Regions from separate parts of the Bradyrhizobium sp. USDA 4516 genome, predicted to be linked through region 1. Evidence: predicted binding sites of a transcription regulator. Region 1 holds the regulator's gene; each other region holds the start of a gene.

Evidence for each region. The regulator PhoB, encoded in region 1, activates phosphate uptake and scavenging genes when phosphate is short. The targets are predictions, from matches to a motif close to TGTCATNNANCTGTCAT.
Region 2: the regulator PhoB is predicted to act here: its motif matches at 1,758-1,774, upstream of ACVI1L_RS32035 (DUF47 domain-containing protein).
Region 3: the regulator PhoB is predicted to act here: its motif matches at 1,625-1,641, upstream of ACVI1L_RS03800 (alkaline phosphatase D family protein).
Region 4: the regulator PhoB is predicted to act here: its motif matches at 1,180-1,196, upstream of ACVI1L_RS12770 (alkaline phosphatase).

The regions. Positions count from the first base shown of each region.
Region 1 is NZ_JBSRXT010000001.1:2,134,469-2,137,869, forward strand. Features, by position in the region: gene ACVI1L_RS09955 (aspartate aminotransferase family protein) at 1-292, opposite strand, end outside; gene ACVI1L_RS09960 (GcrA family cell cycle regulator) at 780-1,292, shown strand; gene phoB (phosphate regulon transcriptional regulator PhoB) at 1,588-2,298, opposite strand; gene phoU (phosphate signaling complex protein PhoU) at 2,444-3,160, opposite strand; gene pstB (phosphate ABC transporter ATP-binding protein PstB) at 3,267-3,401, opposite strand, start outside.
Region 2 is NZ_JBSRXT010000001.1:7,020,613-7,024,013, forward strand. Features, by position in the region: gene ACVI1L_RS32025 (branched-chain amino acid ABC transporter permease) at 1-698, shown strand, start outside; gene ACVI1L_RS32030 (branched-chain amino acid ABC transporter permease) at 700-1,668, shown strand; gene ACVI1L_RS32035 (DUF47 domain-containing protein) at 1,814-2,458, shown strand; gene ACVI1L_RS32040 (inorganic phosphate transporter) at 2,558-3,401, shown strand, end outside.
Region 3 is NZ_JBSRXT010000001.1:802,299-805,699, forward strand. Features, by position in the region: gene ACVI1L_RS03800 (alkaline phosphatase D family protein) at 1-1,535, opposite strand, end outside; gene ACVI1L_RS03805 (hypothetical protein) at 1,850-2,281, opposite strand; gene ACVI1L_RS03810 (indolepyruvate ferredoxin oxidoreductase family protein) at 2,407-3,401, opposite strand, start outside.
Region 4 is NZ_JBSRXT010000001.1:2,786,070-2,789,470, reverse strand. Features, by position in the region: gene ACVI1L_RS12780 (TetR/AcrR family transcriptional regulator) at 93-680, opposite strand; gene ACVI1L_RS12775 (nuclear transport factor 2 family protein) at 777-1,142, shown strand; gene ACVI1L_RS12770 (alkaline phosphatase) at 1,254-3,011, shown strand; gene ACVI1L_RS12765 (OmpA family protein) at 3,310-3,401, opposite strand, start outside.

The DNA of each region.
Region 1 (3,401 bases):
TGCAGAAGAACACGAAGTCGGCAAAGCTCTGCTCGCACAGCCGCGCGGCAAGCACCTCGCCGTCCGGGCTCTTGAACAGGTTCGACATGTGCCAGAGCTTGGTCGCCTGTTCCTGCAGCGCCTTGACGAGATGCGGATGCGCGTGCCCGAGCGCGTTGACCGCGACGCCCGAGGTGAAATCGAGATAGCGGTCGCCGTTGGTTGCGATCAGCCAGGCGCCCTCACCGCGCTCGAAACCGAGATCGACCCTGGCGAAGACGGGGAGCAGATGCGACGTGGCAGCGTTGGTCATGACGATCACTGACGGTTTTTAAGCCGACAATTGCCGCGCGCCTTGACGCCAGCGCAGCAACGGCCAGCTTCGGAAAACAAAACGGCCGCCTTTGCGGGCGGCACGTGGCGGGCATTCTATGCTGCGGTCGGTAAGTGTCAATCGCCACGAAGTGGCCTTCCTGCAATGCGAAACGAGCGCAATCCGGAGCATTCCGGTGCGGTGGAAAAGCCTCATCGCGATGCTTAACTGTGTGGGAACATGTGGACGCACGACCGCGGACTCTTGCGCCAGAGTCACGCCATATTGTAGCGTTTGGCCTGTCGGGTACGACATCTCGTGCGGCGGTACTGGACCCTCTAAGTAGCCTTTGTGTCTCGCGTAAACGTTCGGGCGCAACACCGTGCCCGGCGAGGGCTAAGGGATTCTGGCCGCAGGGATATTTGTCCAGATTGGCTCGCAGCGCCGCTCCAATGATTGGCCGGCGCTACGCGAAGGGAAGAATGCGATGACTGTATTGACCTGGTCCGACGATCGCGTCGAGCAGCTGAAGAAGCTCTGGGAGTCCGGCCTGTCGGCCAGCCAGATCGCGGCGGAACTTGGCAATGTGACGCGAAACGCCGTGATCGGCAAAGTGCATCGGCTCGGCCTCTCCGGCCGCGCCAAGGCACCCTCCACGGCCGCGCCGCGGCAGCGCAAGGCCCGCCCCGCCCAGCACATGATGCGGGTGGCGCGCCCGGTCTCGCGCGGCAACACCGCGCTGGCGCACGCCTTCGAGGCCGAGATGGAGCCCGATCCGATCTCCTACGACAATGTGGTGCCGATGAGCCAGCGGCTGTCGCTGCTCGAGCTCAACGAGGCCACCTGTCACTGGCCGGTCGGCGATCCCTCGAGCCCGGAATTCTTCTTCTGCGGCGGCAAAGCGCTCGGCGGCCTGCCCTATTGCGCGCATCACTCGCGCGTCGCCTACCAGCCCGCCGCCGATCGCCGCCGGCCGTCGGCGAAACCGCAGATCAAGTGAGCACTCGGGAAAACGACGGAAGACCTCAAAGACAAATCCCCGCGAAAGCGGGGATTTTTTTGTGTGACGCAGCCCGGATGGAGCCAACGGGGCGCTCGTTCGCGCGACCCGTCGGCTCCATCCGGGCTACCGCTACATCACCGGCCTCGTCCCGGCGCAGGCCGGGACCCATAACCACGAATGGGTGTTGTTAGAAAGCCGTCTGGCCGCGTGCCGATTGCGCTGGCCGCGGCGTATGGGTCCCGGCTTTCGCCGGGACGACGCCGTGTTGCGGTTTATGAATGCCGCATGGCCGTTACGGCTGCGGCTCGGCCTTGGCAAAGCGGTCGTCGAGCGCGTAGCCGGCGCCGCGCACAGTGCGGATCGGATCCTGCTCGCGGCCCGGATTGAGCAGCTTGCGCAGGCGGCCGATATGCACGTCGACGGTGCGCTCATCGATGTAGATGTCGCGGCCCCAGACGCTGTCGAGCAATTGCTCGCGGCTGAACACGCGGCCGGGATGCTCGAGGAAGAATTCGAGCAGGCGATACTCGGTCGGCCCGAGATCGATCGGACGGCCCGAGCGCGCCACGCGGCGCTTCTCGCGGTCGAGCTCGATGTCGCCGTAGGTCAGCACGGTCGCAAGCCGCTCCGGGCTGGCGCGGCGCAAGAGGCCCTTCACCCGCGCCAGCAGCTCCGGCACCGAGAACGGCTTGACGATGTAATCGTCGGCGCCGGTGGCAAGCCCGCGCACGCGCTCGCTTTCCTCGCCGCGCGCGGTCAGCATAATGATCGGAAGCTGCTTGGTCTCGGGCCGCGCCCGCAGGCGGCGGCACAGTTCGATGCCGGACAGGCCCGGCAGCATCCAGTCCAGCACCACGAGGTCGGGAACGCGCTCCTTCAGCCTTGTATCCGCATCGTCGCCGCGCCCCACCGTCTCGACATCGTAGCCTTCCGCATCGAGATTGTAGCGCAATAGCGTCGTCAGCGCTTCCTCGTCTTCGACTACCAGAATGCGTGCGCTCATCGGTTTAAGTTCTTTCTCTGTGGTGATCCGTTGCCCGGACGCAAACCGAAACGCTTACTTCCTTGAGCATAGTCCCCGCGGAAACGATTTGTCGCGAGGATCGTCCAGTTTCGCTCTTGCCGGTTCCGTGCTTGCCGATCATGCCTCAGTTGCCCGGCACCGTGGTGGCAAAAGTGGTCATGTCGCCCTTCGGGCGCTTGTCGGTGATCTGCTGGCCCTCGATCATGTAGAACACGGTCTCGGCGATATTGGTGGCGTGATCGCCGATCCGCTCGATGTTCTTGGCGCAGAACATCAGATGGATGCAGAACGAGATGTTGCGCGGATCTTCCATCATGTAGGTGAGCAGTTCGCGGAACAGCGAGGTGCAGATCGCATCGACCTCCTCGTCGCCCTTCCAGACGTTCATCGCCGCCGGCAGGTCGTGCGCGGCATAGGCGTCGAGCACCGACTTGACCTGCGACAGCACGAGGTCGGTCATGTGCTCGAGGCCGCGGATCAACTTCAGCGGCTGGAAATCGCTCTCCAGCGCCGCGACGCGCTTGCCCATGTTCTTGGCGAGGTCGCCGATCCGCTCGAGATCGGTGGCGACGCGCATCGCGCTGACGATCTCACGCAGGTCGATCGCCATCGGCTGGCGGCGCGCGATCGTCAGCACCGCGCGCTCTTCGATGTTGCGCTGTAGATTGTCGATCTCGATGTCGGCGGCGACCACGCGCTTGCCGAGCGCGACGTCGCGACGGATCAGCGCGTCGACCGACTCGGTAATCATTCGTTCGACCAGGCCGCCCATCTCGGCGACCAGGCGGGTCAACTCCTGCAGGTCGCTGTCGAATGCCTTGGCGGTATGTTCAGAAGCCATCGCTTGTCTCCCTCAACCATGATCCCGGGGATCATGGTTTCGTGTCCTGAATTTTAGCATGACCTGATCGGAAAACCGGTTTCCACTTTTCCGGATCATGCGCCGGTCAACCGAACCGGCCGGTGATGTAGTCCTGGGTGCGCCGATCGCTCGGTGAGGTGAAGATCTTGTTGGTGTCGTCGAACTCGATCAGCTCGCCGAGATACATGAAGGCGGTCTTGTCGGAGACGCGCGCCGCCTG
Region 2 (3,401 bases), 4.9 Mb from region 1:
TGGGCGGCATCAATTACTGGTGGGCGCTGATCATCGCACCCGTCGTGGTCGGCATCTTCGGCATGATCCTCGAGCGGACCATGCTGCAATGGCTGACCGGCCTCGATCATCTCTACGGATTGCTGCTGACCTTCGGCATCGCGCTGATCGTGCAGGGCGTGTTCCAGAACTATTTCGGGTCCTCGGGCCTGCCTTACTCGATCCCGGATCAGCTCAAGGGCGGCGTCAATCTCGGCTTCATGTTCCTGCCGATCTATCGCGGCTGGGTCGTCATCTTCTCGCTCGTGGTGTGCCTTGCCACCTGGTTCCTGATCGAGAAGACACAGCTCGGCGCCTACCTGCGCGCCGCAACCGAGAACCCGACGCTGGTGCGCGCGTTCGGCATCAACGTGCCGCGCATGATCACGCTGACCTACGGGCTCGGCGTCGGTCTTGCCGCGCTCGCCGGCGTGCTGTCGGCGCCGATCAACCAGGTCCGCCCGCTGATGGGCGCCGATCTCATCATTGTGGTGTTCGCGGTGGTCGTGATCGGCGGCATGGGCTCGATCATGGGCTCGATCATCACCGGCTTCGCGCTAGGCGTGATCGAGGGACTGACCAAGTATTTTTATCCCGAGGCCTCCAACACCGTGGTGTTTGTCCTGATGGTGGTGGTGTTGCTGGTGAAGCCAACGGGACTGACGGGACGGGCGGCTTGATATGTCAGCATTGACCGACGATACACTTCCGATCACGCCGCGCGCGATGCGCGACGAGATGATCGTATTCGCCGCGATGGCGCTGCTGCTGGCGATCGTGCCGTGGACGGGGATCTATCCGTTCTTCGTCATGCAGGCGCTGTGCTTCGCGCTGCTCGCTTGCGCCTTCAACCTCCTGATCGGCTATGGCGGCCTGCTGTCGTTCGGCCACGCGATGTTCCTCGGCACCGCCGGTTACGTCTCGGCCCACGCGCTGAAGGTGTGGGGGCTGACGCCGGAGCTCGGCATCCTGGTCGGCACCGCGGCCGCGGCCTTGCTCGGCTTGGTCACCGGCTACATCTCGATCAAGCGGCAGGGCATCTATTTCTCGATGATCACGCTGGCGCTGTCGCAGCTGCTTTACTTCCTCTATTTGCAGGCGCCGTTCACCCATGGTGAAGACGGCATCCAGGGCATTCCGCAAGGCCACCTGCTCGGCATCTTCGATCTCTCGAAGCCGCTGGTGCTTTACTATGTCGTGCTGGTCGGCTTCCTCGCCGGGTTCCTGCTGATCTACCGCACCATCAACTCGCCGTTCGGCGAGGTGCTGAAGTCGATCCGCGAAAACGAGCCGCGGGCGATTTCGCTTGGCTACAAGACCGACCAGTACAAGCTGCTCGCCTTCATCCTGTCGGGCACGCTGGCGGGCTTTGCCGGCTCGCTGAAGGTGTTCGTGGCGCAGAATGCCTCGCTCACCGACGTGCACTGGTCGATGTCCGGTGAAATCGTGCTGATGACGCTGGTCGGCGGTCTCGGCACCATCTTCGGCCCGGTGGTCGGCGCCTTCGTGATCATCGCCATGCAGCAATATCTCGCCGGTTTCGGCCAGTGGGTGACGGTGATCCAGGGCGTGATCTTCGTGGCCTGCGTGCTGCTGTTCCGGCGCGGCCTGGTCGGTGAACTGGCCCATTTGTTGCGGCGGTCGCTGTAGGGCAGACCTCGGCGACTTTCGGCCGACTTAGCGGTGGACGACCGCCCGCTCGGGCGGTCGATCCCGATGCTTTCCCCGCCAGATGCTCTATGACAGTTCTGTGACAGTCGCTAAAAGGGCTGTCCCGGAATGATGGAACTGAGACATGCTGCGCTGGTTTCGCGCCTTCCTGCCCAAGGAAGAGCGGTTTTTCGACCTGTTCGCCCGACACGCCCAGACCTCCGTGCAATGCGCATTGGCGTTGCAGGACATGCTGAAGGGCGGGGAGGAGACTCCGGTCTTTTGCCAGCGCGTCAATCAGTTCGAGAACGACGCCGATAGCGTCACCCGCGAGGTCCTGACCGCGGTTCGCCGCACCTTCATCACCCCGTTCGATCGTGGCGATATCAAGAACCTGATCACCTCGATGGACGACGCGGTCGACCAGATGCAGGCGACCGCAAAGGCGGTCATGCTGTTCGAGGTGCGCGAGTTCGAGCCGCCGATGCGCGAGATGGGCGGCCTGATCGTCGAATGCGCCAATCTGGTCGGCCGCGCGCTGCCCCTGTTGCAGTCGATCGGCCACAACGTCTCGATGCTGACCCAGATCACCGAGGAACTGACCAAGCTCGAGGGCCGGGTCGACGATCTCCAGGATATCGGGCTCAAGGAGCTGTTCCTGAAGCACCGCGACGCCAACGCGATGGACTACATCGTCGGCGCGGAGATCTACGACCATCTCGAGAAAGTGGCCGACCGTTTCGACGACGTGGCGAACGAGATCAACTCGATCGTGATCGAGCAAGTCTGAGCATGATCCGGAAAAGTGTGATGCGGTTTTCCCTGCGACAAACGCGAAGCGTTTGCGCGGCGATCATGCTCAACAAAGCACAATAGAGTGGGGCATCACGTGGACGCCACGCTGGGTCTTCCAATTCTGACCATCCTGATCGCGGTCGCGCTGCTGTTCGACTTCCTGAACGGCCTGCACGACGCCGCGAACTCGATCGCGACCATCGTCTCGACCCGCGTGCTGCGGCCGCAATATGCGGTGTTCTGGGCGGCGTTCTTCAACTTCCTCGCGTTCCTGGTGTTCGGCCTGCACGTTGCCAACACGATCGGCACCGGGATCATCGAGCCGTCGGTGGTGGATGCGACCGTGATCTTCGCAGCATTGGTCGGCGCGATCGTCTGGAACGTGATCACCTGGGCGCTGGGCATTCCGTCGTCGAGCTCGCACGCGCTGATCGGCGGCCTGGTCGGCGCCGGCATGGCGAAGGCGGGGATTTCGGCGGCGGTGTGGAGCGGGCTCTCCAAGACCTTGCTCGCGATCGTGCTGTCGCCGCTGGTCGGCTTCCTGCTGGCGCTGGTGCTGGTCGCGATCGTGTCCTGGCTCTCGGTGCGCTCGACGCCGTTCGCGGTCGATCGCGCATTCCGCATCCTGCAATTCGCCTCGGCGTCGCTCTATTCGCTCGGCCATGGCGGCAACGACGCGCAAAAGACCATGGGCATCATCGCCGTGCTGCTCTATTCGCAGGGCCATCTTGGCGACACCTTCGAAATTCCGTTCTGGGTGGTGCTGGCCTGCCAGGGCGCGATGGCGCTGGGTACCCTGATGGGCGGCTGGCGGATCGTCCGCACCATGGGGCTGCGGATCACCAAGCTGACGCCGATGCAGGGTTTCTGCGCCGAAACCGGCGGCGCCGTGACGCTGTTCATGGCGACCTATCTCGGGGTTCCCGTATCGACCACGC
Region 3 (3,401 bases), 1.3 Mb from region 1:
GGCTCGATATCGACCGACCAGAGGTCGTGGTTGTCGACGTCCTTCAGCGTCACCGTCATCACGCCGGTCTTGCCGTCGATGTCGACGCGGCCGAAGAATTGCAGCTCGAAGCACGGCGCGAGATTGTCGCCCTGCTCGGCCGAGCAGCCCTTCTGGTACATCGCCTTCGGGCCAAAGGTGTTGTCGAGCTCGCCCGGCGACCAGGTGCCGGCATGCAGCGGACCGGAGACGAACTCCCAGAACGGCTCGAACTCCTGGAAAACCGCGCGGTTCGGATCATAGTGATGCGCGGCGGTGTAGTGCATGTCGGCGGTGAGCCACACCGTGTTGCGGACCCCGGCGCGCTTCATGAAGGACAACAGATCGGCGATCTCGTGCTCGCGCCGCGCGGGCGGCCCGTCGCCGAGCGCGACCGCATCGAGGCTGACGAGGCCGATCGGCAGATCCGCCGCGATCACCTTCCAGACAGCATCCGACGCCACCAGCTCCCGCTTCAGCCAGGCGAGCTGGCTCTGGCCGAGGATGCAGGCGTGGTCCGGATCGCCCTGCTTGTTCCAGCTGGAATCGCGATAGGAGCGCATGTCGATGATGAAGACGTCGAGCAGCGGCCCGTAGGGAATCTTGCGGTAGACGCGGCCATCGCGCTCCGGCATCAGCCGCATGGGCATGAATTCGTGGAAGGCGCGGCGTGCCCGTGCCACCAGGCGCGAGCTGCCGTCCGCCTCATAGCCGGTCGCATCGGTGGTGCCGAGTGGCGACCAGTCGTCGGCCACCTCGTGGTCGTCCCACTGCGCGAACATCGGCACCTCGGCGTGGAAGGCGCGGAAACTCTCGTCGAGCCAGTTGTATTTGTAGTTGCCGCGAAACTGATCGAGGCTCTGCGCGACGACGGATTTCTCCTCGGTGACGATGTTGCGCCAGATCTCACCGTTTGGGAGTTTCTGCTCCGACGGCACCGTGCAATCGGCGTAGATGTGATCGCCGGAATGGATGAAGAAGTCCGGACGCTCGTCCAGCATGGTGCGGTAGCTGCGCAAGCCGCCGCGCGCGGGGTCGATGCCCCAGCCCTGCCCGACGACGTCGCCGGACCAGACGAACGAGACGGGACGCCGGTCGGCCGGCGCGGTTCGGAAATGGCCGACCCGGCTTTCGCCTGATGTGCCCTCGCGGTCCTCGAAGCGCACGCGATAGAACAGGTCCTGGCCCGGCGGCAGGCCGTCGAGCAGCAGCTTGGCGGTGAAGTCGCGCTCGGGCAGCGCATCGGCGGACACGGTGCGCAGGATGCTGGCGAAGCTTTCGACCGCGGCGCATTCGATGTGCATCCGCGCGGCGCGATCGGCGCGCGCCCAGATGACAGCGGAATCGCTTGCCACGTCGCCGGACTGGATGCCCGCAATCGCGGGCCGATCCGCGGCGCGGCTCAGATACGGTCTTGCCAGCGCGCCGAATCCCGCCAGCGCCGCGGTCGACGCCGAGCGCACCAGAAGCTGGCGCCGGGTGAGGCCTCGCCGCCTCGCGGAGTTCGCTGTCGGCATCGAATAACCTTCGTCGAATCGCAACGAAGGTTTTGCCTGCGCTCCTTGACTCCGGCCTTACGGTTTCTTGACTCTCCGCCGACGGTTTTGCGACGGCGGGATGACTCGGGGGCGGCTGCTGGGACGGCGGCCCCGGATATCGAGCGCTCAAGCACCAAACCCGTCATCCTGAGGAGGTCGCGAAGCGGCCGTCTCGAAGGATGAACGGCCCGTCCGTGGCCGATCCATCCTTCGAGGCTCGCTTCGCTCGCACCTCAGGATGACGGGTCAAGGATTGACGCACTTCGAGAAAGCAGAGGCGCGAGAGCGCCGCCTCACCGATGCCAGTTGCAGATGCCGCCGGTGCGGCACGGCCAGGTCTGGATCCGTGTGTCACGGGCCTCCGCATCGAGCGGGTTCGAGTGGCGGCGCGCGAGCTTGGCACGGGCGGGCACGCGCGCTTCCGCGCGCTTCTTCTCGTGCGGCGCGGTCACCCTGGTGGTCCGCACGGCTTTCTTCGGCGCGACTTTCGGCTCCTCGACCTGCGGCTCGACATTCGCATGCTGATCGGGGCCATGGTCGGTCTTCGCCTCGACCGGAACGGGCTCGAACTGCGCCGGCGGGCCAAGCGGCTTCGGCGACAACACTGCGCGTGAAAGATCGAGGCTGAAGAACTCGCTGGGGCGATACTCGTCAGCCAACGCCACGCCGCCCAAAGCCAGGCACGCGGTACAAACGGTTGCAACAAAAGCGTTTTTCAGGACCATCAAACGGCCTCCTGAAATCACTCGAACAGACAGCCATCATGTAGGGGCTCGGGCGTACGAATCCAGCCACCGCTTGCAGGCAGGGTTGCCGGTCAACCAGGGCGGCTGTGGAAAGTTCCCCGGCCTTACTCCGCCGCCTGCGCCAGCGGCTGGCTGATCGCGCGCTCCAGCCGAGCGCATTCGGTGCGGTAGCGGGCGACGTTGCCCTCCTTGATGTGGCCATAACCACGCACGAGCTCCGCAGCCTTCGCCAGCGCCACGAGGCGCGGCAAGTCGAGCGGCTTCTTGCCGTCGAGGTGACGCAGGACCATCGCCGAATACTCGACCGGCAATGCGCGCTCCATCTTGCGCTCGGCGGTATAGCCGAAGATGTCGAAGGCGGTGCCGCGCAGGCCCTTCAGCCTTGCGAGCATGCCGAACGCCGTGAAGATCCACGGACCGAATTCACGCTTCTGCAGCCGCCCGGTGACGAGATCGCGCTGGGCCAGCAGCGGCGGCGCCAGCAAGACCTTCAAGCCGGAATTGCCTTGGAATTGTTCCCTCAAGGCCTTGCTGAACTCGCCGTCGGAATAGAGCCGCGCGACTTCGTATTCATCCTTGTAGGCCATCAGCTTGAACAGGCCCTTTGCGAAGGCCTCCGTCAGGTCCTGCGAGCCCGGCGCGGCCGCCGCCTCGGCGGTGCGGACGCGCGCTACATCGTCGAGATAGCGCCTGGCGTAGGCCGCGTCCTGATAGTCGGTGAGGAATTTGGCGCGGAACGCGATCGCCTCATCAAGCGTCTTCTTGGCCGGCGCGGCGCCGGCGCTCTTGAAGCGTGCGGCGCTGACCACGCGTTGCAGATCATGCGCGGCGAGCCGGCCCCACAAGAACGCGGTCTTGTTCATCTCGATGGCGGCGCCGTTGAGCTCGATCGCCTTCAGGATCGCTTCCAGCGACAGCGGGATCGCGCCGCGCTGAAAGGCAAAGCCGAGCATGAAGGCGTTGGTGGCGATGCTGTCGCCCATCAGCGCGGTGGCAAGCCCGGTGGCGTCGAGGATATCGAGGTCGCCAGGCGTCACCGCGCCGTTTAGCGCATCGCGCATCGAGCTGGCTTCGAAGTCGATATCGGGATCGATCACGA
Region 4 (3,401 bases), 650 kb from region 1:
TATGAAGCACGCTGGTGCTCCAGCGCTTCCACGACTCCTCCCTGTGGTTGGGTCCCGGCCTTCGCCGGGACGACGTGGGGAGAGAGGCCTGCCTACTTCACCCTGAGCGCATCCAGCAGCGAGCGGAACGCGCGCGCGTAATCGGTGCCGGTCTTGCCGATATCCGGCCCCGCGGAGACCGCAACCGCGGCTTCCGTCACCGCGCCGAGCAGCAGCCGCGCCAGGGGCTCGATCGGCTGCTTGGCGATCACGCCGGCATCCATCGCGGCGGCCAGCGCGCGCGGAAACTTGCCGCCGAAATGCTTGGCGTCGATCTCGCGCCAGCGTTCCCAGCCGAGCACGGCGGGGCCGTCGCGCAAGATGATCTGGCCGGTCGGGCCTTTCGAACACGCCGCGAAATAGCCCTGCGTGCCCGCCGCCATCGCCGCCAGCGGATCGTTCTCGGCGCGCGAGATGCGGTCGAGATCGGCAACAAGGTCGATCGACACCTGCTCGAACACCGCCTCGAACACCGCCTCCTTGGTCGCGAAGTGATGATAGACCGCGCCCTTGGCGACACGCGCGCCGGCGGCGATGTCGTCCATCGTCGCAGCGGCGAAGCCGCGCTCGCCAAAAATGCGCCGCGCCGCCTTGACGATGGCGGCTCTGGTTTTCTCGCGCCGTTCGGCCTGGGTTGCCATGGCGCATCTCTAGCCCAGTTCCAGACGCAAGCCAATTGACTTACCGACTACTAGTCGATAAATACCGACTGTAAGTCGGTAAATGGAGAATGCCCGATGCCCTCGCTTAGGACGTTGCAAGCCTTCGCTGACACGGTCGAGTCCAACGACCATGTCGGCGCGATCAGGAACTTCTATTCAGTCGATGCCCGCACCCAGGAGAATGACGGCGAGTGGCGGGTCGGCCGCGAGGCGCTGGCGGCGCGCGAGGCGGCGGTGCTGGCGGCGGTCGCCGGCGTCAAGACCACGCGGCTCGGGCCGCTCCTGCTCGACGGCGATCATTCGGCGATCTGCTGGCGCTTCGAATTCACCGGCAAGGACGGCAAGGTCCGCAGCATGGAGGAGGTCGCCTGGCAGATCTGGCGCGACGAGGAGCTGGTCGAAGAGCGCTTCTTCTACGATCCGCAGCAGATGGCGCGCTGAAATCGCGCCGGCCCTTGCGGCAATACGCCCCGGCGCGCCTCATTGCGCCGTCATCCGCCGCAACTAGCCTCCGCTCCGATGCGCATGATGCGCGAGAGCGGAGCATCGATCATGATCAAGCAAGTTGCCGGTATGGCCGTCACGCTGGCGTTGTCGGCAGCGCCGGCGTTCGCCCAGACGATCTATCCGATCGATCGCGCCGATATCCTCGTCGGCGCCAAATTCGACTTCAAGGTCGAGCTTCCGGAATTGGTCGATCAAGCAAAGCTCAAGGTCACGCTGAACGGCGCGGACTATGCCGCGGTGTTCGGCCAGGGCGGCACATTCACCGCGCACGAGGCCGGCCGGGAGCAGTCGGCGCTGTTGCTGCGCGATGTCTCGCTCGTCAAGCCCGGGCAGGTCGCCGTCGAAGTCAGTGACGGCACGCAGAGCCGGACCGTGACCTGGACCGTCTACGACACCGGGGCACGCAAGGCCAGGAACGTGATCCTGTTCATCGGCGACGGGATGTCGCCGTCGCATCGCGTCGCCGCGCGAATCCTCTCCAAGGGAATCGCGGAGGGCAAGAGCCGCGGCAAGCTCGCGATCGACGACATGCCGCATATGGCGCTGGTCGCGACCGCCGGCTCGGACTCGATCATCACCGATTCGGCGAATGCCGCGAGCGCCTACGCCACCGGTCACAAGGCCGCGGTCAATGCGCTCGGCGTCTACGCCGATCGCACGCCCGATCCGCTCGACGATCCCAGGGTCGAGACCATCGCGAGCCTCGCCAAGCGCCGGGCGGGCCTCGCGGTCGGCATCGTCACCAACACCGAGGTCGAGGACGCGACGCCGGCGGCGATGGTTGCGCATACCCGCCGCCGCGCCGCCTATGACGCGATCGTCGCGCAATATTTTGACGCGAAGCCCGACGTGCTGATGGGCGGCGGCTCCGCGAACTTCCTGCCGCAATCCGCGTCCGGATCGAAACGCAAGGACGATGTCGACTATCTCGCGCGCTTCCGCGACGCCGGCTATCCGGTAGCGATGACCGCAGGCGAACTCGCCACGCTCGCGGCCAAACCGGACACCCGCCAACTGCTCGGCCTGTTCGCCGCCGGCAACATGGACGGCGCGCTTGACCGCAAATTCCTCAAGGGAGGCGGCGTCAGGAAATTCCCCGAACAGCCGGACCTGACCGAGCAGGTCCAGGCCGCGCTCACGGTGCTGTCGAAGCACGAGGCCGGTTTCTTCCTGATGGTCGAGTCCGGCCTGATCGACAAATACGCCCATCTGCTCGACATGGAGCGCGCGGTCCACGACACCATCATGCTCGACAACGCGGTGCGGCTCGCAAAGGACTGGGCGAAAGCGCGCAACGACGACACGCTGATCCTGGTCGTGGCCGACCACAACCATCCGAACAGCCTGGTCGGCACCATCAATGACGACATGGCGGCGACACCCAACGTGCCGCTGCGCGAGCGCGTCGGCGTCTACGAGAAAGCCGGGTTTCCGAATTATCCGGCGCCGGACGCCGAAGGTTATCCGTCAAGGGTCGATGTCAGCCGGCGCCTTGCGATCTTCTCGGCCAGCCTGCCGGATCACTACGAGACGTTCCGCCCGAAGCTCGACGATCCGAACGAGCCGACCGTGAGGGGCGACCAGCCCGACACGTTCAAGGCCAATGACAGGTACAAGGATGTCCCCGGCGTTGTGCTGCGGTTCGGCAATCTGCCGGCGATGATCGGCGCCAGCGTGCATTCCGGCGAGGATGTCATCCTCACCGCGACCGGACCGGGCAGCGAGCGCGTCCATGGCTCGATGGACAACACTGAGGTGTTCCGCGTGATGGTCGAGGCGCTGGGACTGGGTGCGGGCAAGTAACGCATGATGAGATTGAGACGAGGCATGCCCGCTGTACCCCTCCCGCTTGCGGGGGTCGAGATGAGCAAAGTTTGCTGTTGGAGGGTTGGTGTGAGCGGCGAGGCTTCTCCGACCTCTCCTTGAAAAGGGGAGGTCGCTTTGCTCGCGAGAGCAAAGCGGGTGGGGATCTGCTCTCTCCGTAGACACCGTCACCTGCGGCTGACCCCCATCCCGACCTTCCCCCTTTCAGGGGGAAGGAGAACAAACAAAAATGGCCGGGATCGCTCCCGGCCATTTCGTATCGTGATGTCGCGCCGGCTCAGCGCGGCGGCGCGGCCGAGGCGGTGCCGCCGTTGAGCAGCGGGGTGATGCGGCGGACGGTGACGCGCCGGTTGATGCGGCTCGGTCCGT